One region of the Anaeromassilibacillus sp. SJQ-1 genome, then DNA from elsewhere that is predicted to be linked to it. Evidence: riboswitches for the same ligand, from Rfam matches in the RefSeq annotation. Region 1 holds a riboswitch; each other region holds the start of a gene.
The links. Region 1 has a riboswitch for FMN ahead of ACGCCZ_RS03965 (ECF transporter S component). Riboswitches for the same ligand answer to the same signal wherever they lie in the genome.

Region 1 (7,211 bases):
GCTCAGCACGATCTGCCGCAAGGCCGCTGTTTTGATGGTGTGGGGCGTGCAGTCCTCCTTATGGCAGTGGTACTTGCCGCAGACGAAGGTGTACTGGCTCTCGTCCCAGCTCCCGCACCGGCAAAGGTAGTACCGTGAGCCGCAGTCCGTGCAGTAAACCAGCCCGGAGAGCATATCCTGCTGTCTCATCTTGATGGGCCTCCGTTTGCCCTGCCGTACCCGCTGGACGATCTCCCAAGTGTCCAGGTCGATCAATGGCTCATGGGTTCCCCCAAAGCGGAGTATCTTGTCCGGCGGGTTCAAAAGGCTCTTTTTGTTCTTGAAGGATGGGGTATAGGTCCGGCAGTTGATGGTATTGCCGATATATTCCTCATGCTCCAGAATGCCGGCCACCGTGCTGCCGGACCGGGTGTAGGGCTTGTCCAGATTCAGAGCAGAGTTGCGGCCCCCTTTGGTGCGGTATGCGTAGGCGGTAGGGGTAAGGATCTTCTCCCGCGTAAGGATTCTGGCGAAACAGTAGGTTCTCTGCGGCTCGATCATGCCCCCTTTCTCCCGAAAACGCTGTAAGACGTTTTTTCGGGCAATCTTCAAAAATCACACCTGTAAAATCCGTTGAAAACACTGCTTTCAAGCGGCTATTCCTGCCTTACCCCGGAAAGCTCCTCTTTTCGGGTAAGCCCCTGTGGGGCCGGTACTGACGGCCTGCCCCGCGCCATAAGGGGAGCCTTCTTCCGTCCGGCAAATGAAAAAGCCATACACGATCCGAAACTATCTGTTCCGGCCGTGTATGGCTTCCTGTTTTTGATCTTCCGCCGAACTGCTTTGGGATGTAGACAGAACCGTACCGTTCGGGGTATTGTGTCTTCTCCCTGTCTTACAAAGAGAGTAGCGCAGGTGAAGGGATTTGTCAAGAGCACTTGCTGAAATTTCCTTTATGCGTGATGACATGAAGGCTTATGATAAAGCGCAGGATCGATTGGTTAAGATCCAACTATAGGCGATGAAATATGTCCAGAAAATATTTTTTCTGCTCAACCATTTTGCGCCTTATAGCCCTCGCCCCAGATCCACATGGCATCCAGGATTGGTTTCAGGCTTTTTCCAAGTCGGTCAGGCTGTACTCCACCCGTGGCGGGACCTCTGCGTATACTTGGCGATTGACAAGGCCCTTTTCTTCCATATCCCGAAGCTGGGCGGTCAGAACCTTCTGCGATACGCTGCCAATGGATTTCTTTAACTCTCCAAACCGCTTTGTTCCAGGCATGAGGTCACGCAGAATCAGGACTTTCCACTTGTCTCCGATCAGCATAAGCGTTGTTTCTCACCGGGCAGGCGGGCAACTCCTTTGTTTGCTGCATGGTATCACTTCCTTTCAATAGTTTCTTTTTAAGTAACTACAGCACAATAAAGTGCTTACTTTACAATAGATACTTACAGATTTATTATAATATTGCAAGACAAAAATTGCAATCCCCAAAACCTACATTCAAAATCAGGAGGTATTCATCTTGAACGAAGTCGTAAAGTTTTTGCAGGAAAATCCCGTACAGTATCTGGCTACTGTAGGCCGTGACGGCAAGGCCAAGTGCCGCCCCTTCATGTTTGCCGGTGAACTGGACGGCAAGCTGTGGTTCTGCACCAACAACCAGAAGGAAGTCTACAAAGATATGCAGGCCAACCCCAATATCGAAGTTTCCGTTTCCAGCCCGGCCTATGCGTGGATTCGTCTGAACGGCAAGGCTGTGTTTGAGAACAACATGGCTGCCAAGGCTATGTGCATCCAGAACCCCATCGTCAAGGGGCAGTACGGCGAGGCTACCAATCCTATCTTTGAGGCGTTCTACCTGAAGGATGTTCATGCAGTAATCGCCGACTTCTCCGGCAACCCGCCCAAGGAATACGACCTGTAAACAGAACTCAAATATCTTCGGGGCAAGGTGAAATTCCTGACCGGCAGTAACAGTCTGCGAACTGCAAGGGCAGCCGAAACGGTGCAATTCCGTTACCGACAGTAAAAGTCTGGACGAGAGAGGATATGACAAGAACAGCCCCGCAAGTGTCAGACTTCGCGGGGCTTGTTCTTAATCTAAATCATATCTCAATAGGAGAATTATGGAGAAAACAATTACTGTCCGAAGGAAATCATCCATCCAGAATGTGCGTATGCTTACAATGACCGCCGTACTTTCTGCCATCGCCTTTGTGCTCGCTTTTTTTGAATTTCCTGTTCCGCTGTCTCCAACCTTTGCGCGTATGGATTTGTCGGATTTGCCCGCACTGATCGGAGCTTTTGCATACGGTCCTGTATCGGGCATATTGATTGAATTTGTCAAAAACGCCTTGCAGCTGCTCACTTCCTCTACTGGTGGAATCGGTGAACTTGCGAATTTTATCATGGGAAGCAGTTTTGTGGTAACTGCCGGGCTTATCTATAAATTTCACAAAACAAAGAAAACGGCGATGCTTGCCTGCTTGATTGCCAGCATCGTTATGGGAGTTGGAGCGGCCATTGTCAACTACTTTATTCTGCTTCCCATATTTGAAGTATTTATGCCGCTCGACCAACTGATTGCTTCTTTTGGTGAGTTTATCCCATTCATCAAGACCAAATTGGATGTTGTACTGTTCAATGCATTCCCATTTAATTTGCTGAAAGGAATTGGGATCAGCATTGTCACCATGCCGCTTTACAAACGGCTTACCCCTACCTTAAAGGGCAGGCTGAAATAGGAGGTTCCTTATGCAGACAAAAGATTATTTGCAATACATCGTGGAGAAAATCCACTCCACCGTTTTTGCCACGACGGACAGCGAGGGACGACCAGTCACCTGCGCCATTGACATCATGGACTACGATGAAAACGGCCTTTACTTCCTGACTGCAAAGGGGAAGAATTTTTATAACCGTTTGAAATCCAATGAAAATATCGCATTTACCGCCATGAAGGGCGAAGATACCCTTTCCTGTGTGGCCGTGTCGGTGCAGGGTAAGGCAAAGGAAACCGGGCCGGACAGCCTGCCCGACCTGTTCCGAAAAAATCCGTACATGGAAAAAATCTATCCCGATGTGCGCTCTCGCAGCGCCCTTACGGTTTTCAGAATTTACGAAGGGACGGGAGAATGGTTTGACCTTTCCAAACAGCCGATTGAACGCGCCAGTTTTTCCTTCGGTGGTGCGCAGACAGAGAAAACCGGCTACTTTGTGACAGACAAGTGTATTGGCTGTAAGCTGTGCTATTCCAAGTGCCCGCAGAAGTGCATTGATATTTCGGCAAAGCCCGCCATCATCCGGCAGGAACACTGTTTGCATTGCGGGAACTGCTATGAGATCTGCCCACAAGGGCGATTGAGCGGAGGTAAGACGGATGACACAGGACGAAAGATCGGATTATCTGCTCCGCTATCTGCTGGCGGAACGCAAAGAATATACAGAGATTCATGTGCCGGATACTCTCTCGGAAAGCGGCGGCTTCTGCGCAGCCTGATGAATGTACGCCCGCCTATCCCGGCAAGTGAGGATTTTCTGAATGTATAAGACGCTTACCTGCGGGAGCGTCTTGCCAAAAAGGGTGTTACAAAGCTGGCCGATCTGGCGCCGGTACAACCTGGACTTTATCTCTGGCAGGGTGATATTACTACCCTTGCCGCTGATGCTATTGTGAATGCGGCAAATAGCCGGCTGCTGGGCTGCTTCGTCCCCTGTCACGGCTGCATCGACAACGCCATTCACACCTATGCGGGGGTACAGCTTCGTCTGGAATGTGCCCGTGTCATGGCGGGGCAGAAGAAAGAAGAACCCGCCGGCAGGGCAAAAATCACGAAAGCGTATAGCCTGCCATGCCGCTATGTACTGCACACCGTTGGCCCGATCATCTATGGAGCCGTAACAAAAAATGACCGGGAACTATTGGCAAGCTGCTACCGCACCTGTTTGGATCTGGCGGCGGAAAAAGGCCTACATAGCGTAGCCTTCTGCTGTATCTCCACTGGCGAGTTTCATTTCCCGGCTGACCTGGCCGCACAGCTCGCCATACGGACAGTCAGGGAATGGCAGCAGAAAAATCCTGATAAAATCGAGGTGATTTTCAATGTTTTCAAGGATAACGACTATGAAATCTACAACCGACTGCTACGATAATATTACGCGGCTCAAAGAGGAACTGGACACGGCGGACGCAGTGGTGATCGGAGCCGGTTCCGGGCTTTCCGCTTCCGCCGGGTTCACCTATACCGGCGAACGCTTCCGCCAGTATTTCGGGGATTTTATTGAGAAATACGGCTTCCATGATATGTATTCCGGCGGCTTCTATCCCTTTGACGGTCTGGAAGAACACTGGGCATATTGGAGTCGGTATATCTACATCAACCGGTATCTGGATGCCCCAAATCCGGTTTACCATGACCTCTTGAAGCTGGTGCAGGACAAAGAGTATTTTGTTCTGACCACCAATGTAGATCACTGTTTTCAGAAGGCCGGGTTTGATAAACACCGTCTGTTCTACACCCAGGGCGACTATGGCCTTTGGCAGTGTTCCAAGCCCTGCCACCAAAAGACCTATGACAACGAAGCTGTTGTCAGAAGAATGATGGCTGAACAAAAGGATATGAAAATTCCCAGTGAATTGGTGCCGCACTGTCCCCGTTGTGGTACACCTATGTCCATGAACCTGCGGGCGGACGATACCTTTGTGGAGGACGAGGGCTGGCACGCCGCCGCCCAGCGTTATACGGATTTTCTGCGCCGTCACGAGGAGCAACATATTCTCTTTCTGGAACTGGGCGTAGGCGGCAATACACCGGCCATTATCAAATATCCATTTTGGAGGATGACCTATCAAAATCCCAAGGCGGTTTACGCTTGCGTCAACCTGTCAGAAGCATACTGCCCGAAAGAAATCCAGAAGCGGGCGATTTGCATTGACGGGGATATTGGAAAACTTTTGTGTGAACTGTGCCTTAAACCCAATGCAGCCGCTAAAAGCCAGGTATTTCACACCTAAAAAAGATTTTTGGGCGAATATCATTGGAGATTGTGTGGGCGACATGCTTGCAGATGATTGGTTAGGTGTGTGTATGGAAGAAATCATTGTGGTACGGGCAGTTGATTCGGACGGCACTATTTTTCAGACGATTATGGCCGCATTGCACGATAAATCAGTCCAAACTGTAGAAGTATCCTCTTCCATACTATCCTTTGGCGATGTCGAACTTTATCCGGCATTTCGGCGTGTGTTAAAAGCCGGAAAAGAAATTCATTTGAACTATGGAGAATATTCCATGCTATATTGCCTTGTGAAACATTCAGGCAGAGTATTTACAAAAGATCAACTCTATGCCTCGGCTTGGGATTCAAAACGGTATTTCGGTTCCAATACAGTAGAAACACAATCTGCCGTCTGCGAAAAAAGCTGGAGCCTGATCCACGGCATCCAATATACATTAAGAAGATAATTCAGGTTGAATACAAATTCGTGCCGCCGGAGAAAGTATAAAAATTGTCCATGAGCTGCATTGGGAGAACAAGAAAATCCGGGAGAGGAATAAAATCCTCTCCCGGATTTTTTTGTCATCTTGCGGTTAATACAACCGTCTGCAATACAATCTTTTCAACCATGCTCTTTAAGCTGTTCCAGTGGCGCGTGCGCTCCAGAATATCGCTTGTCACCGGCATGGGATCGTCAAGCAGAATCCATGGGATCAGACGCTCTACTTGTTCTGCGGCATCTTTTTGAACCCGGTGCATCATTTCCATGAGTGATTCATTCATTTTTTTAGTGCCATATAGCGATCCGGGTGATTGTGCGCAGATAAGCGAGCGCCATCCTCCCATATCGCCCCAGCGGACGGTCATCTTCCGCACAGCTGGAATTTTAAATGTTTGGCAATAACACATCCCATCCTGCTCATGGTAGGATAAGTTAAGATTCGGCTTTTGCATTTTTGTGTGCCTCCATTGATTTGGATTTTGTCGCAAGTCCATGAAACCAATCTGACTCACACTCTATCAAAAGTCTTTCTTAACATCCTTATCCGTACGGGCCGAATGTTTGCCGGCGCTTGTTTTATCATTAATTCCCGTGTACCGTATACAGAAAAACCATACGATAGCTTTTTAAAGTGTTCCAAAAATGCGGTCCCCTGCGTCTCCCAACCCGGGAACAATGTAACCAATCTCATTTAGATGGTCATCTACAGCAGCGCAATAGATCTGAATGTCCGGATGCGCCTCGGTCAAAGCTTTTACCCCTTCTGGCGCCGCAATAATGCACATAAATTTGATACTCTTCGGATGGCTACGCTTAATGATGCTGATGGCGTCAATCGCAGAACCACCGGTCGCAAGCATGGGGTCCAAAACGATTACATCGCGCTCCGTAATGTCCTGCGGCAACTTGCTGTAGTACTCCACTGGCTGAAGAGTCTTGTGATCGCGATAGAGACCAATGTGCCCGACCTTTGCTGCTGGAACCATCTCCAATACGCCTTCTACCATGCCAAGACCCGCGCGCAAAATCGGTACAAAGGCCAATTTGCGGCCTGCAATTACCTTTGTAGTCGCCTCTCCCATCGGTGTCTCGATATGCACCTCCTGAAGAGGAAGATCGCGTGTCGCCTCATAGCACATTAACATCGCAATTTCGCCCACTAACTCACGAAACTCCTTCGAGCCCGTATTTTTATCACGCAGGTATGTGAGCTTGTGTTGAATCAACGGATGGTCCATGACAAAAACCTGATTTTCCATTTGTTTTCCCCCATTTTATATTCAGTGATGAATAACGTCCCAATCGAATCACAGCGCAGGCGGCACTGTATTTTCCCTATGTTTCTTTATAGCTCTCCGCGTTCTATTGCAGCAATCTGATCCACCCGTCTCTGGTGGCGCCCACCTTCAAACTCTGTTGATAAAAAGACTTTGACCAATTCGACCGCTTTCTGTTCGTCGATCACACGTCCTCCCATGCAGAGAACATTCGCGTTGTTATGGCGGCGGGTCATCTCCACACAATAAGAATCAGAACATACCGCTGCACGGATTCCATCCACCTTATTTGCAGCAATACTCATCCCAATCCCTGTGCCACAACACAAAATTCCATATTCTCCTTCGCCCTTCACCACTCCATGCGCCACTTTTGAAGCGATGGGCACATAATCAATCGATTCCGTGTCAAACGTTCCAAAGTCTTTACATGCAATAGCATTCTGTT
Region 2 (7,211 bases), on a different contig from region 1:
TCGAAATAATAGCAGAGGAGCCCTAAGGATTCTTGTCTATCATTTACATTGTATTTCAGTAGTTTACATGGTATAATATACCTAAATCCTAAAAAATTAATTGGAGGGAATAATTATGAAATTATATGACATCGATATTCAGAAACTTCTTGATCTTCTTGATAAAGCACAGGGAAATGTCTATCTGGTAACAGAGGATGGCAATACCCTCAATCTTAAGAGTAAGCTGTGCCAGCTATACGGTGTACGCGCTCTTCTGGATGGCGCAAAAAGCTCTAAGGTTTCGGCTGAGTTGAAAGTAGAAAATCCGGAAGACGAATCCATGTTCCTGAACTATATGATTGGCAACTAACAAGCTTTCACCCAAAAATGATTCGTGCCGCTGCAACTTTTAAAGTTGCAGCGGCACTTTTTTGACCCTCTAGAGACAACCAAGGACCGTCCGGGGAAGGACGGTCCCATCGTTGGTTGTATTGGTAAAAAACTCATGTAGGCAAATGATACGGAATTGCTTCCGTCGAAAAGTAAAACCCGCTTTCCGGCCGCCAATTCTTACCGAACAGCGGCCAGAAAGACAAAATCCATCCATCAATTGCGCGGAAATTGTAATTGGATGATTGGGTCCAAACTGTAGCGACAAAAGAACGCGTTATTAAACCGTCTCTGTCTCGCTATAAGTAGTCACCGTCTCAGATCCGTTGAAGACTGCAGTTACCTTCACGCGATAGGTTCCCGAAGAAACCGATTTTTCCTCCGAGATATAGATATAATCGCTGGATTCGGTGTCGGTCCAAGTCTTTACAGTGGACCAGCTGCTGCCGCTCTTCTTCTGAAGAGTAACTGTCAGCTTAATCTTGGACACATTGGATTTTCCCTGTGCTTCTGCATCTACATAGGCGGTTTTGCCGCTGATGGACAAAAATGCCTCTACACGGTCCGCATAAGTATAGCGCGGCTGAATCTCAATCGCACTAACCTGATTTGCCGGAACTTCTGTTGCGGCCATTGCGTTGGCGCCTACGCCAAACATCATACAAAATGCACAAAGGACAGCTGCGAATTTCTTAAACATGGGGAATTCCTCCTTTAATATTGATACATCTATTAACAACGACAGGAAAACCCCAAAGTGGACAATAACTTTCACTTTTTTTCAAATTTTATTGAAATTTTTATAATACAGATGTACTGTTTTCAAAAAGACTATACAGAGTGGCTTGCCGATGCAGCTCTCAGACCGTCAGTTTCTCCATGAAATTCAAAACAAAATATTTCGTATGTCTATAAAACAAAACTGCATCCCTTTTTGTCTACAACAAATATGGGACCGATCTGTTGACAATCTACAATTACAAAAGCTTCAGATTTCCGAAATGTTTCCGAAATTCACTTTGGTCATTGTCAAACAAGGTGTTTCGTAGTATGCTAATCTAGACAACTGAATCGAAAATGTCTTCGGGGCAGGGTGAAATTCCCGATTGGCGGTAAAGTCCGCGAGCGTAAAACGCATGATTTGGTGTGATTCCAAAACCAACAGTATAGTCTGGATGAAAGAAGATTCCATCAGCTGTAGCAACACGTTGTGACGTTTTGCGGTTTGCTGCGCTTATTAGCACCTGAAAGGCATCTCTTTTCGGTGCTAATTTTTTTGCGGAGGGAACAACAGATGGAAAGCAAAACAAAAAGAATTACAACAATTGCAATGCTATGCGCGATTTCCTACGTGGCCATGGCCGTTGGGCGTGTACCAGTCGTATTGTTTCTCAAGTATGATCCTAAAGACGCCATCATCGCACTGGGAGGCTTAATTTGGGGACCATTGACCTCTTGTATCGTTACCATAATTGTTTCTCTTATGGAGATGATTACAGTCAGCGACACAGGCCTCCTGGGGTGTGTCATGAATGTTTTATCTTCATGCGCTTTTGCTTGTACTGCCGCGGCAATCTATAAGAAAAAGCATACGTTTCCGGTGCGGTCCTTGGGTTAGCAGCGGGATGTGTAACCATGGTTACAGTGATGATGGTTTGGAATTATCTGGTCACTCCTCTTTATATGGGGTACCCTAGGGAAGCCGTCGTCGAATTATTAATTCCGGCGTTTCTCCCTTTCAATTTGTTAAAATCCGGACTCAATGCTGGAATTACATTTTTACTGTATAAGCCGGTCATCACTGCCTTGCGAAAAGGTGGGTATATCTCCATGTCGGAAAAGCAAAGTCAGGGCAAACCTACCGGCCTAATCCTGTTGGCTGTTGTGGTCATCATCACTTGTATTCTGTTTATCCTATCCATGAACGGGGTGATATAAGGATGGAAGAACAACGAAAAAAGGAACCTAAACCTATTTGTACCATATCAGGCACGGTCATTCATGGACGAGGAATTGGGAAATGGATAGGAGCCCCTACTGCAAATTTAAAACTGGAAAATAGATGTGACTTGCCAGAATCCGGGGTATATATAGCACAAATTCTATGGAACGCCAAACGATACTACGGGATTACTCATATTGGGAAACGCCCCACGGTGGACAACCAAACGGATATTTCCATCGAAACACACATCTTAAATTTCGATGGGGATTCTATACGGCCAAAAGATAGATGTTCAATTATACCAGCGACTTCGCAGAATACAAAAGTTCGATGATTTTTCAAGGTTATCTGAACAAATCAAACAGGATTGTCTTTTCGCACAGAGTTTCTGGGAAATTCAGCAAGACGCTATTTCGTTTACTATGGACGCCAAAACTCATGATGTAATCATCGACAACCAGAGCATTTATTTATCTGTAAAGGAATTCGATGTCTTATATCTCCTGTATTCCCATCCGAAAGCCGCATTTACAAAAGCCCAGATTTATGAATCTGTTTGGCATGAACCGGGCAATTATCGCTGCCATGCTGTAGAAAACACGGTGTTTCAAATTAGGAAACGCCTCCAACCATATGCAAAAGGGCACGACTTTATAAAAACAGTTGTCGGATTTGGATACCGATACCACGAATCCTAAAAAGATTATCCCACACCATGTATTTCACATGAGCAAACATGTTCCTTGTCCTTAAACGCGCCAAGCCTTGCGAATTCTAATTTTATAGGTATTAAAATTTGGGAATCGTATCGGCTTAGATTTTATGCAACGGTGCTGTGCTTTTCTTTTCATTGCACGGCATCGTTTCTTTTCAACATTGGATCTTTTCTTTATGTGTACGATTCGACATTGGTAGGCAAAAATACTGTTCTTTTATCGTCTTTCTTTGCTTCAAACACTTCTAAAGAATCAAAAAACTAGGAATCTTTTCCCTGCTGCAACCGATAGGGCCCGATTCCCATTCAATCGTTTGACGATTCCCAATGCATAAGAGAACAAAATTTCTACCAGATTTCGGCAGGTTTTTCACAGAATAAAACCGAACCACCAAAAACAATTCTAGTAAAATGGTTATTAACTACTTCCTCTTACCCCGTTATACAAATAGAATCCCCTGCAAAGAGAAAAGCTCTCCTTGCAGGGGAATGATGTCCTTTTACATTCAAGCAGTATATGGCTTTTGTTCCACAATCTTACCATCCGCGCCAAATGTATAGGAAATGCCATCAATAATTCGAATGGTATTGATAACATACTGACCGTCTTCGTAATAGTACTTGTCCCCGTCATATGTAGCCCAACCAGTCGTCGGATATGTAATCTGGGGCAATTTAAACCATTTCGTCCATTTGATATTCTTTCGTCCAAATACTTCTTCGTACTTCATATCCTCGCCAGAACTCCGATTGTCAATCGCCATGTTGTTGCCAACATAAACGCCCACATGGCCTGGCTGATAGAGAATCAAACCATGAATTCGTGGAAGGGACGATGGGTCGTTATAGTCAATGTTTCCAGAAACTTCTGCACTCTGCAACATAGCACCGGAGCTTCCTGCGACTGACATGGAACCTGGATTCGGATTCTTTCCCTCTCCCTGCCACCAAAGATAGGATTTGATCAAACCGGAACAATCACTTGCTCGTTTATTCCCCACAAACTGTCCGTAGCAGCCACTGCGGTACTTCCAACCATTCTTGTACGCCAGCAGCACATGATCTGCCAACCCTACACCGGTCTTTTCCTCCGCAGCTTTTGCTGCAACGCTATGACCAAAAGACACTGTAATGGTCAAAGCTGCAAACAGCAGGGTAAAGAAAAGCAAAAATTTCCGATTCAATGGAAACCCCTCCAATTTTTTACTGTCTCCCGTGGAAACAGCTTGTCCTTTTTATTCAAATATGTAACAATCTTTACATACAAATTACAATCTGTAACAAATTGGTTACAGTATAGCACACATAGCATTACATAGCAACCCTTTTTACGAAAAAAATTACAAATTGTAACCAGTGAAGCTTATAAAATCAAAATAATCGCACAAAAACCGTGCGCAAACAGAGAAAAACCCCAGCTGTTTGCGCACGGTTTTTTAAAATTATAACAAGTTTGTAATTTTTATGTTCCCTCTCGCAAAAGGACTTAACCGATGTGCCCGAGAATTTTTTTGACAATTTCATCCGTATGCATGCCGCGGGACCCCTTTACCAACACAATATCCCCCCTGCGGAGAATGCTCTTTAGCACCTCAGCGGCCTCCTCATTGGCATGACACACATGGCAAGGAATCTCCGGCCTGACGGAACGCGCTCCCTCTGCGATCGCCGCTGCACGCTCTCCAACGGTCACAAGGACATCCAAACCGGTTTTGGCAGCGTATGCGCCCACTTCGAAATGCGCACGGTGTTCCAACTCCCCCAGTTCCAGCATATCCGCCAAAACCGCTAAACAGCGTCCATCCTGCTCTCGAAGGGATTCCAACATATCCAAGCTGCTTTTAATTGCATCCGGGCTGGCATTGTAGGAATCATCGACCACAGTAATCCCATTATGGCGGTGCAATTGTTGCCTCATAGCCAAAGGCTGGTATTCCTGGAGTGCCTTTGCAGCTTTCCCAAGATCAACTCCAAGTGAATGGGAAACCGCGAGGCTGGCTAATGCATTTGTTACATTGTGAAGTCCCAGAACAGGGAGTTCTACCTCCTGCTCAACTCCTTTTGCGCGGAAAACAAAATGAATTCCGTTCGGATGAAATGCGATTTTCTCGGCCCGATAATCGCACCACGGCTGCATACCAAAATATTGTGTTCTTACCCGAAGCTTTCCGCGGAGATTTGCCAACAATGGATCATCGCCATTCAAAAATAGGATGGAGTCCTCCCGAAAACGATCGATGATATGCAGCTTTTCTCCCAAAATATTCTGTTGTGTTTTCAGCTGTTGAATATGAGAGATTCCGATGTTGGTGATAACCGCATAATCGGGTGCGGCAATTTCCGCCAAACGGCTCATCTCGCCAAAGTCGCTCATTCCCATTTCCACCACGGCTGCTTCGTGTTCGGGTCCAAGTCGGAAAATCGTCAATGGCAATCCTACTTGACTGTTGTGATTCCCCTCGGTCCGCATGACATTCTTCTCCGCGGAAAGTGCTAACGCGATCATTTCCTTGGTTGTTGTCTTACCGACGCTTCCTGTCACCCCCACCACGGGAATCGAAAATCGCGCGCGATGTGCTGTAGCAATCAACTGCAAAGCGGAAAGGGTGCTCGGCACACGAATCCACGCATTGGAATCCTTCATCTCCGTATGTTCTTCTGTCAACGTTGCCACTGCGCCTGCAGCAAAGGTAGCAGTGATGTACGCATGCGACATCTGTCCGTTCCCCCTTGATGGGAACGAATAGTGCACCCGGCTCGATTTTCCGGCTGTCTGTACTCACAGAAGTGACCACTGCCTCTGGGTCTCCGCACAGGAGCTTTCCTCCACAGGCCCTTCGAATCTCCCCTACTGTCATCTTCATATTTCTCTGCCTCCTTTTCTGTTCCATATTTGAGAGACTGTTGGCTTTTAAGCTAACCCCTCTTCTTTTAAAATATCCGCGACAACCTCGCGTTCGTCTAGATGGTACTTCACGCCCTTGATCTCCTGGTAATCCTCATGCCCTTTGCCAGCCAGGACAATGATATCTCCTTCCTGCGCATGATCCATACGATATTGAATGGCCTGCTTCCGATCTGGGATGACAATATATTTACCGTTTGTTCGATGCAATCCCACCTCGATGTCTGCGATAATATCCATCACATCTTCAAAGCGGGAATTGTCGGCCGTCACAACGGAAAGATCCGCCAACCTTCCACTGACCTCCCCCATCTCATAGCGCCGGGAACGCGCCCGGTTACCACCAGCGCCAAACAGGCAAATTAAACGGTTCGGGTGGTATTCTCGCAGCGTCTCCAAAATATTCTCCATGCCTGACTGCATTGTGCGCATAGTCGATCAACAGCGTATAGTTCCCCGGCACTTTTACCGGCTCCACACGTCCCTTGACCCTCACTGCATTCAAACCGCGCCGGATATTTTCCTCGGTCACGCCAAAGTGGCGGCAAACCGCAATGGCCGCCAAGGCATTGTAGACACTAAAATGTCCGGGAATATCAACGTCTACGCCAAACGAATAAGGCCCCTCCAATTCAAAATGCACGCCCAGATACCCCGGTCGGGAGAGCAGACGTTCCTCTTTTGCGCGCAATTGTGCTTCTTCATGGAACCCATAGGTCTCTAACTGGCAGGTATGTCCCTCCGTGATTGCCTGCCAATTTTCATCGTCCATGTTTACAATTCCCAATTCGCACTGCCGAAACAGGAGAGCCTTGCATGCACGATACTCTTCCAACGATTTGTGCTCATTTCCTCCGATATGATCCGGAGAAAGATTGGTAAACAATCCAATCGCAAATGTAAAACCTGAAACACGATGGTCGCGCAACCCAATGGAGGCAAGCCTCGATCACCGCCGCCTGGCAGCCCTCGTCTGCCATTTCCCGCAGTGATCGCTGTACCTCATACGATTCCGGAGTTGTATTTTCTGTTTTGATGATCTTCTCACCAATTACCGTGCCGATTGTACCGATCAAGCCCGTTTTAATCCCTGCATCCTCCAAAATAGAGCGAATCATGTAAGAAGTCGTGGTTTTCCCTTTGGTGCCTGTAAGGCCTACCACACGTAAATCCTTGGCGGGATGTCCAAAATACGCTGCTGAGAGGACAGCAAGTGCATAACGGGTATCCGCTACCAACACGACGGTCACTCCCTCAACCTCGACCGCATGCTG
Region 3 (7,211 bases), on a different contig from region 1:
CGCTCGGCTTAAACAGCCGGACAACCATGAGCAAGATTGTTCTGCCCCAGGCATTTAAAAATGTTGCGCCAGCGGTTTTCAACGAGTTTATTGCCCTTTTGAAGGAGACTTCTATCGCAGGTTATGTCGGCATTCAGGATTTGACCAAGGGCGGCGACATTATCCGCAGCATTACATACGATGCGTTCATGCCCTTGTTCTTAGTGGCGGCAATCTATCTGGTGTTGGTAATTTTGTTGACCATGTGTCTGTCCAAGCTCGAAAGGAGGTTGCACCAGAGTGATAAGCGTTAAGAATTTGGAAAAGACGTTCCACACCCAAAGGGGCGACCTTCAGGTGCTCAAGGGGATCAACCAAGAGATCCAGAAGGGAGAAAAGGTGGTTGTTGTCGGACCGTCCGGTTCCGGAAAAAGTACCTTTCTCCGTTGTTTGAATCTGTTGGAGATGCCGACAGGCGGGGAAGTCTGGTTTGAAGGAACACAGATCAATGCGCCTGGTTGCGACGTAGATCAGCTTCGCCGGAAAATGGGCATGGTGTTTCAGCATTTTAATCTGTTTCCCCATCTGTCGGTTTTGAAGAACATTACCCTTGCGCCTGTAACATTGAAGCTGAAGTCCGAGAAAGAGGCGGAAGATAAGGCCATGCAGTTGCTAAAGCGCATTGGTTTACAGGATAAGGCAAATGCCTATCCCTCCCAGCTTTCCGGCGGCCAGCAGCAGCGCATTGCGATTGTACGTGCGTTGGCTATGGAGCCGGATGTTATGCTCTTTGATGAGCCGACCAGCGCCCTGGACCCGGAAATGGTCGGAGAGGTGCTCCAGGTGATGAAAGAGCTGGCTCACGAGGGGATGACCATGGTAGTTGTTACCCATGAGATGAACTTTGCACGCGAGGTTGCCACGCGCGTCCTCTTTATGGACGAGGGGCTTGTTTTGGAAGAGGCCAAACCGGACGAGTTTTTCGATCATCCCAAAAATCCGCGTCTACAGGACTTTTTGTCCAAGGTCCTTTAAAATGAATTTTAAGTGTGATAAAATGAGAGGCAACCCAACAGGGGCCTCTCATTTTTTGCTGGAAATGAACTTTTAGAAAGCGAGGGATGATATGCCTGCCGCAATTACCCATTATTATCACGCCTTGCGCGTGTTGGAGCTTTGGAAACCGAACCATACGGAGGTGGAACGCGACGCATTTTTATGGGGGGCTCAGGGACCGGATTCTCTTTTTTACCATCGGGCGCTTCCTTGGCAGAAAGGGGAAAGCCTCTCTTCCTTTGGCGAACGGTTGCATCAAGAGTCGGTTTCGCGGACAGTTTCTATCCTGCATGAATACGGTGAAGCGCATCCGTCGGAATGTGTGTGGAGCTGTATTGCAGGATTCCTCTGCCATTACGCGGCAGATCGAATTTGCCATCCGTTTATAGAGGCACAGGCGCGAGAGCTTTTAAAGATACAGCCCGATCAGGATGCACAAATTGCCCATCATGAGATGGAGTCGGCGTTGGATGTTGTCCTTCTGCGCTATGAAGCGGGGGCTCTTCCGATTGAGTTCTCCTTAAAAAAGACCCTTCCCAAAAATCAAAAGGTACAAGCAGAGATCGTTTCTCTCTATGCGTTTTTATTACATGTACGGTTTGGGGTCTCGCATGCGCTGCCATTGGTAGAACAGGCGGTGAAGGATGCCCGGACTGCTATGGGGTGGCTCAATGACCACACCAGCTTGAAAAAGCCGTTGGTGGAACGGTGGGAGAAGAAGCACGGCGGAAAGCATACTCTATCCTGTCATATTCGTGGCGTGGGAGAGGGGGATGACTTCGATTATGCGAACACTCTATTACAGACATGGCGTTCACCAGAGGATGGAAGAGAGAACAACGAGAGTTTTTTGGATGTTTATGAACGTTCCATTGTAGAAGCTTTGGAGCAAATTAAGAGCTTTTTTTCTGGGGAAACGCTATAGGATATGTTTGTAAATCGTTCCTTTGAGGATGGATAAAAAGAATTTGTGTTATTATTTTGCAGAGTTATGGAGGAAATGAAATGGACAGAATTGCAAGTTTCTGTATCGACCACGATCGGTTGGTTCCAGGGATCTATCTTTCCCGTATCGACGGCGATGTCAAGACATATGACATCCGGATGCGCCGGCCAAACACACCGCCCTATATCGAGAACGGAGCGCTACACACATTGGAGCATCTGTTTGCAACCTTTGCCCGCAATTCAGAATGGAAAGATCATGTCATCTATTTTGGGCCAATGGGCTGCCGGACCGGATGCTATTTTTTGCTCCGCGACATGGAAGAGGCGGACGCGGTACGCCTGGTTCGTTCGATTTTCCAGCAGATTGCCCAATATGATGGAGAGGTTCCAGGAGCGACTGCCAAGGAATGTGGGAACTATTTGGAACATGATCTGGAAGGTGCGAAGAAGGAAGCACAAGAATTCTTGACCATCATAGAAGGCTGGGATGAGCGAAAGCTGGTTTATCCGGAGTAATCTTTTTGGGACTTTGCCGGAATATATGGAAGGATTGCTAAAGCCGCTGTGGTTATTGTTCTACAGCGGCCTTTTCTGTCAGAATCCGTCCTACGGTTTTCATAGCTCCATACGGCTTTTTGTTGTATAATCTTTGTATAAAGACCTATGGGGCAAAAGGAGCCCTGCTTTACAATAGAAGTGGAAGAGTTATGTGGATGGAGGAACGGATATGAGGAAGGCAAGACATTACCAAAAAAGGCCTCGCGTAAAACCTGTGCGTTTAGAGACAGTCATCCTGCGCATATCGACCGCTGGTTTCGCTGTGATGTTGTGCACCGCGATGTTACTTCTCATGCCTGCGGCAGGACGGATGGAACATATGGAACCGGTTCCGCAGATGGGTTCCTCGCAAGGGGAAGCGAAAGAGAAACCATCCGTGCCGGAGTGGGGGGCACAGCCCTCGCCTTCCTTGGACAAGCCCTCGGACAGTGCACCCTCGTCAGAGCCAGAGATAGCCTCCATCACCATCCTGGGAGTGGGTGACAACCTAATTCACGATGGCATTTATAAGCAAGCTAGCCGTCGCACAGGTGGAACCGGATACGATTTTTCCCCAGTATATGCGCGGGTAGCACCGTATATCGAGCAGGCAGACATCGCCATTATCAATCAGGAAACACCTTTAGCGGGAGCTGTTCGGCCGCTCTCCGGGTATCCTCGCTTCAATTCGCCGACGCAGTTGGGGGATGAATTGGTACGGGTTGGCTTCGATGTCGTCAATCATGCGAATAATCATATCTTGGATCAAGGAGAAGAGGGTCTGCGCGCTACGCTGGATTATTGGGACACCAAGAAAGTGGCAGTGGTCGGCGCATACCGAAGCGATAAAGATTTGGAAAACATCCGGATTGTAGAGCGCAATGGGATTACAACTGCGCATATCGGCGTAACAGAGATGACAAATGGCCTATATCTACCAAAGGACTCCCCTTACCATGTCCTTTTGACCAGCGAGACGGAAGAACTGGAGCATCTTGTGCAAAAGGCGGATTCTATGGCGGACATTGTAGTGGTGTCTGCACATTGGGGAGAAGGTATACACATGTTCCAACGAAGAAACAGGAGGAACTCGCGCAAAACCTGGTGGACTGGGGGGCCGATTTGGTGATCGGCAACCACGCCCATACGTTACAACCCGTCGTGATGCTGAAACGTGCGTCGGACGGAGCGCAATGTCCAGTGGCTTATGCCCTGGGAAATTTTGTGTCCGCGCAGGACCGCGCCTTGAGCATGGTGGGTGGGATGCTCAAAGTAACCGTGGAAAAGAATCTGGAAAGTGGAGAAACGGCGGTATCCGATGTCGATTTTGTCCCCATAGTTACCCATTATGGGGCGAATTTCCGGGATATAACGATTTATCCCCTTTCGCAGTATTCCGCTGCGTTGGCAGAACAACACGGGGTTCGGCAATATGATTCCATTTTTAGCCTCTCGTACATAGAGCAGATGGTCGCGCAGAACATTCCGGAAAAATATGTTTCTGTGGATTGACAGGCGTTGGGGAGAGTGTTATACTATTAACAAATTTAAGAGCTGTCTTCGGGGCGGGGTGCAATTCCCCACCGGCGGTAATGCGGCGTTTAGCCGACAAGCCCGCGAGCGAAAGCTGATTTTGGTGTGATCCCAAAGCCGACGGTATAGTCCGGATGGAAGAAGAACCGCGCATCATGCGTATTGGGGCCCCGTGGCATTTGCCGCGGGGCTTTTTTCGTAGACAGCCGGACAAAAAGGAGAGGTTTCTATGAAAACAAACACCAAAGACAACGTAGTCCGCATGGCGCAGATGGGAATGCTCGCTGCAATTGCAATCGTTCTTGTGACCGTCACACAGTTTCCGATTATTCCTGCTGCTCCGTTTATGAAATACGATATGGCGGACGTGCCGATTTTGCTGGGGACTTTGCTATTTGGCACCCTTCCCGGTTTGGTGATCCTGGTGGTTGTTTCTCTGATTCAAGCGTTTCTATTGGGAGGCGACGGATGGATTGGCCTTGTGATGCATGTTGTCGCCTCCGGCGCTCTGGTGGTCCTGGTGGGACAATTCAGCCGTTGGCACAACAAATTCCGTGAAACGGTCGTCGGAATGGTCCTTGGAACGTTGGCCATGACCGCTCTGATGATTCCGTTGAATCTTGTACTCACCAGTTATTTTCAGGGGGTTCCCATGCAGGCGGTTGTGGATATGATCCTTCCGGTCATCATACCCTTTAATCTCATTAAGGCGTCTGCCAACTGTGTGATTACTGCGGTAGTCTTTAAAGCGCTACAACCTTTTATTCGCCGTCATAAGGAACTCGTTGGGCAGCCCTAACAGAAATTTGTAAGAATTTTTCTTATTTTGTCCCTTTACAGGGAAAGCAACTCGTGCTATAATATATCTGTTAACAGAATATGTCCTTATCAAGAGTGACGGAGGGAACAGGCCCTGTGATGTCCGGCAACCTGCTATGCAGCAAGGTGCTAATTCCTGCGGGTAAGCCGAAAGATGAGGTTGCTTTATAGACCGCTCGGTTTTCCGAGCGGTTTTTCTATGACCTGAAATCTTGAAGTAGGAGGCGGTTGCTTCCAAGGATATGGACAAGAATGGTAATTTTCAAACAGGAGGATTTATAAGACATGGCAAAATACTTTTTTACATCCGAATCGGTGACAGAGGGACATCCCGATAAGCTCTGCGACCAGATTTCTGACGCTGTATTGGATGCAATTTTGGAGCAGGACCCCCATGCACATGTAGCTTGCGAGGTGACAGCGACCACCGGGATGCTGCATATCATGGGAGAAATCTCTACGGAGTGCTATGTGGACATAGCATCCATCGCCCGGAATGTGGCCATCGATGTCGGCTACAGCAACAATAAATATGGATTTGATGGGAACACCTGTGGTGTCAGTTACATCGATTGATATGCAGTCGCCCGACATTGCAATGGGCGTAAATAAGTCCTACGAAGCGCAAAACGGTGCAACCGACGCCTTGGATAGCATTGGCGCCGGAGATCAGGGAATGATGTTCGGATTTGCCTGCGACGAGACCCCCGAGCTAATGCCTTTGGCGATTTCCTTGGCGCATAAGGTTTCTAAAAAATTGAGCGAAGTGCGTAAAAGCCGTAAGCTCGCTTACCTGCGTCCTGACGGAAAATCACAAGTTACTGTGGAATATCAGGATGGCGTTCCGGTGCGTGTGGATACCGTCGTAGTTTCCACCCAGCATAGTCCGGATGTTACTTTGGAACAGATTCGCGCTGATGTAGTGGAACACGTCATTAAGGCTGCGATCCCGGAAAGGTGGCTGGATGAGCGTACAAAGTTTTATGTCAATCCGACGGGGCGTTTTGTCGTAGGAGGCCCTGCGGGAGATACCGGCTTGACAGGGCGAAAGATCATCGTGGATTCCTATGGCGGGTATGGACGCCATGGCGGCGGTGCGTTTTCCGGCAAAGACCCGACCAAAGTGGATCGTTCTGGCGCTTATGCTGCTCGCTACGTTGCGAAAAACATCGTTGCTGCAGGTTTGGCGAAGAAATGCGAAGTCCAGCTTGCTTATGCGATCGGTGTAGCGCGGCCTGTTTCCATCGCAGTGGATACCTTTGGGACGTCTGCGTATACCAGTGAAGAGTTGGAAAATGCGGTGCGCAAGGTATTTGACCTGCGGCCAGCCGCCATCATTCAGAATTTTGACCTCTGCCGTCCGATCTATCGTCAGATTTCCAATTATGGTCATATGGGACGAGAGGAACTGAATTTGCCATGGGAGCAGCGGGATCAGGTGGAAGCGCTCAAGGCGGTACTGCGCGCTTAATGGTACGATTTTAGAAAAAATATGAGCGGAAATCACCTTATCACATAAACTGTGATGAGGTGATTTTTATGTGGGGCATGTTTCTAAAGACCATCCTGATCCTGCTGGCGATTGTAGGATTGACCGAAATCTTCCGTCTGTTGTCCTTCCGTTTTCTGCGAACCCGCAACCGTGGAACGCTGTACTGGGTGATTTCCTTCAGTGGCCACGATGAAGAGGCAGAACTTGCACTGAAAAATGCATTGGAGCATCTGCGTTGGCTGGACAGTACGCAAGAAAAATGGGTGCTGTGTGTCGATCGTGGGATGGATGAAGAGACGCGAAAAGTTTGCCGGATCATCAGCAGTGAAAATTTGGATGTTCACATCTGTAAACCGGAGGAACTGGCAGAAATCCTGGAACAATAGTTTGCAAATACATACAAAATCGTCTATACTAAAAGCGTAGCTTCCCGGGGCCGGGATGGGAAAACCCGTCCAGGAGCCCGGCGGGAAGTCGATCGCAGGGGAAGCAGGTATCTATTAAGAATCGACAAAACCCGACATGCGGGAGGAACCGAAATGTACGAAGAAACTCTTCTGGAGATGACCGGCTCTGTGGAGCGGGTTGTCTTCGGAACGAAAAAAATGGATATACGGTCTTGGAACTCAACAATGGGCAGGAGCTGGTCACCGTGGTAGGGACGATCCCTTGGGTGAGCGCTGGCGAAGAGCTTCGGGTGATAGGCAATTGGAGCAGCCACCCAAGTTTTGGAACGCAGTTTAAAGTGGAAGCCTTTGAGCGTTCCAAGCCAGCCACTGCAGTGGCGATGTTGAAGTATTTATCTTCTGGCGCGATCAAAGGGATAGGAGCGGCGACAGCCGCTCGG

Region 2: it holds a riboswitch for FMN, as region 1 does, so the genes downstream of both, ACGCCZ_RS12895 (ECF transporter S component) here and ACGCCZ_RS03965 (ECF transporter S component) in region 1, are expected to answer to the same signal.
Region 3: it holds a riboswitch for FMN, as region 1 does, so the genes downstream of both, ACGCCZ_RS09740 (ECF transporter S component) here and ACGCCZ_RS03965 (ECF transporter S component) in region 1, are expected to answer to the same signal.

What each region holds. Positions count from the first base shown of each region.
Region 1 is NZ_JBKEIV010000010.1:183,750-190,960, forward strand. It holds gene ACGCCZ_RS03950 (DUF4368 domain-containing protein) at 1-540, opposite strand, end outside; partial or broken gene ACGCCZ_RS03955 (winged helix-turn-helix transcriptional regulator) at 1,032-1,358, opposite strand; gene ACGCCZ_RS03960 (pyridoxamine 5'-phosphate oxidase family protein) at 1,509-1,910, shown strand; FMN riboswitch at 1,920-2,039, shown strand; gene ACGCCZ_RS03965 (ECF transporter S component) at 2,164-2,730, shown strand; partial or broken gene ACGCCZ_RS03970 (4Fe-4S binding protein) at 2,741-3,343, shown strand; partial or broken gene ACGCCZ_RS03975 (protein-ADP-ribose hydrolase) at 3,366-4,138, shown strand; gene ACGCCZ_RS03980 (SIR2 family NAD-dependent protein deacylase) at 4,110-5,000, shown strand; gene ACGCCZ_RS03985 (winged helix-turn-helix domain-containing protein) at 4,966-5,451, shown strand; gene ACGCCZ_RS03990 (TnpV protein) at 5,567-5,938, opposite strand; gene upp (uracil phosphoribosyltransferase) at 6,113-6,745, opposite strand; gene rpiB (ribose 5-phosphate isomerase B) at 6,832-7,211, opposite strand, start outside.
Region 2 is NZ_JBKEIV010000044.1:249,069-256,279, reverse strand. It holds gene ACGCCZ_RS12910 (hypothetical protein) at 1-9, shown strand, start outside; gene ACGCCZ_RS12905 (hypothetical protein) at 116-352, shown strand; gene ACGCCZ_RS12900 (hypothetical protein) at 653-1,072, opposite strand; FMN riboswitch at 1,448-1,563, shown strand; gene ACGCCZ_RS12895 (ECF transporter S component) at 1,667-1,990, shown strand; gene ACGCCZ_RS12890 (hypothetical protein) at 2,008-2,310, shown strand; partial or broken gene ACGCCZ_RS12885 (riboflavin kinase) at 2,313-2,576, shown strand; partial or broken gene ACGCCZ_RS12880 (riboflavin kinase) at 2,578-2,691, shown strand; gene ACGCCZ_RS12875 (winged helix-turn-helix domain-containing protein) at 2,740-3,015, shown strand; gene ACGCCZ_RS12870 (hypothetical protein) at 3,539-4,216, opposite strand; gene ACGCCZ_RS12865 (UDP-N-acetylmuramoyl-tripeptide--D-alanyl-D-alanine ligase) at 4,519-5,748, opposite strand; gene ACGCCZ_RS12860 (glutamate ligase domain-containing protein) at 5,944-6,336, opposite strand; gene ACGCCZ_RS12855 (Mur ligase family protein) at 6,275-6,823, opposite strand; gene ACGCCZ_RS12850 (Mur ligase family protein) at 6,783-7,211, opposite strand, start outside.
Region 3 is NZ_JBKEIV010000037.1:42,471-49,681, forward strand. It holds gene ACGCCZ_RS09715 (amino acid ABC transporter permease) at 1-293, shown strand, start outside; gene ACGCCZ_RS09720 (amino acid ABC transporter ATP-binding protein) at 280-1,014, shown strand; gene ACGCCZ_RS09725 (zinc dependent phospholipase C family protein) at 1,106-1,960, shown strand; gene ACGCCZ_RS09730 (S-ribosylhomocysteine lyase) at 2,041-2,499, shown strand; partial or broken gene ACGCCZ_RS09735 (CapA family protein) at 2,879-4,032, shown strand; FMN riboswitch at 4,073-4,203, shown strand; gene ACGCCZ_RS09740 (ECF transporter S component) at 4,283-4,852, shown strand; SAM riboswitch class I at 4,936-5,033, shown strand; partial or broken gene metK (methionine adenosyltransferase) at 5,158-6,343, shown strand; gene ACGCCZ_RS09750 (hypothetical protein) at 6,412-6,750, shown strand; gene ACGCCZ_RS09755 (SF1B family DNA helicase RecD2) at 6,984-7,211, shown strand, end outside.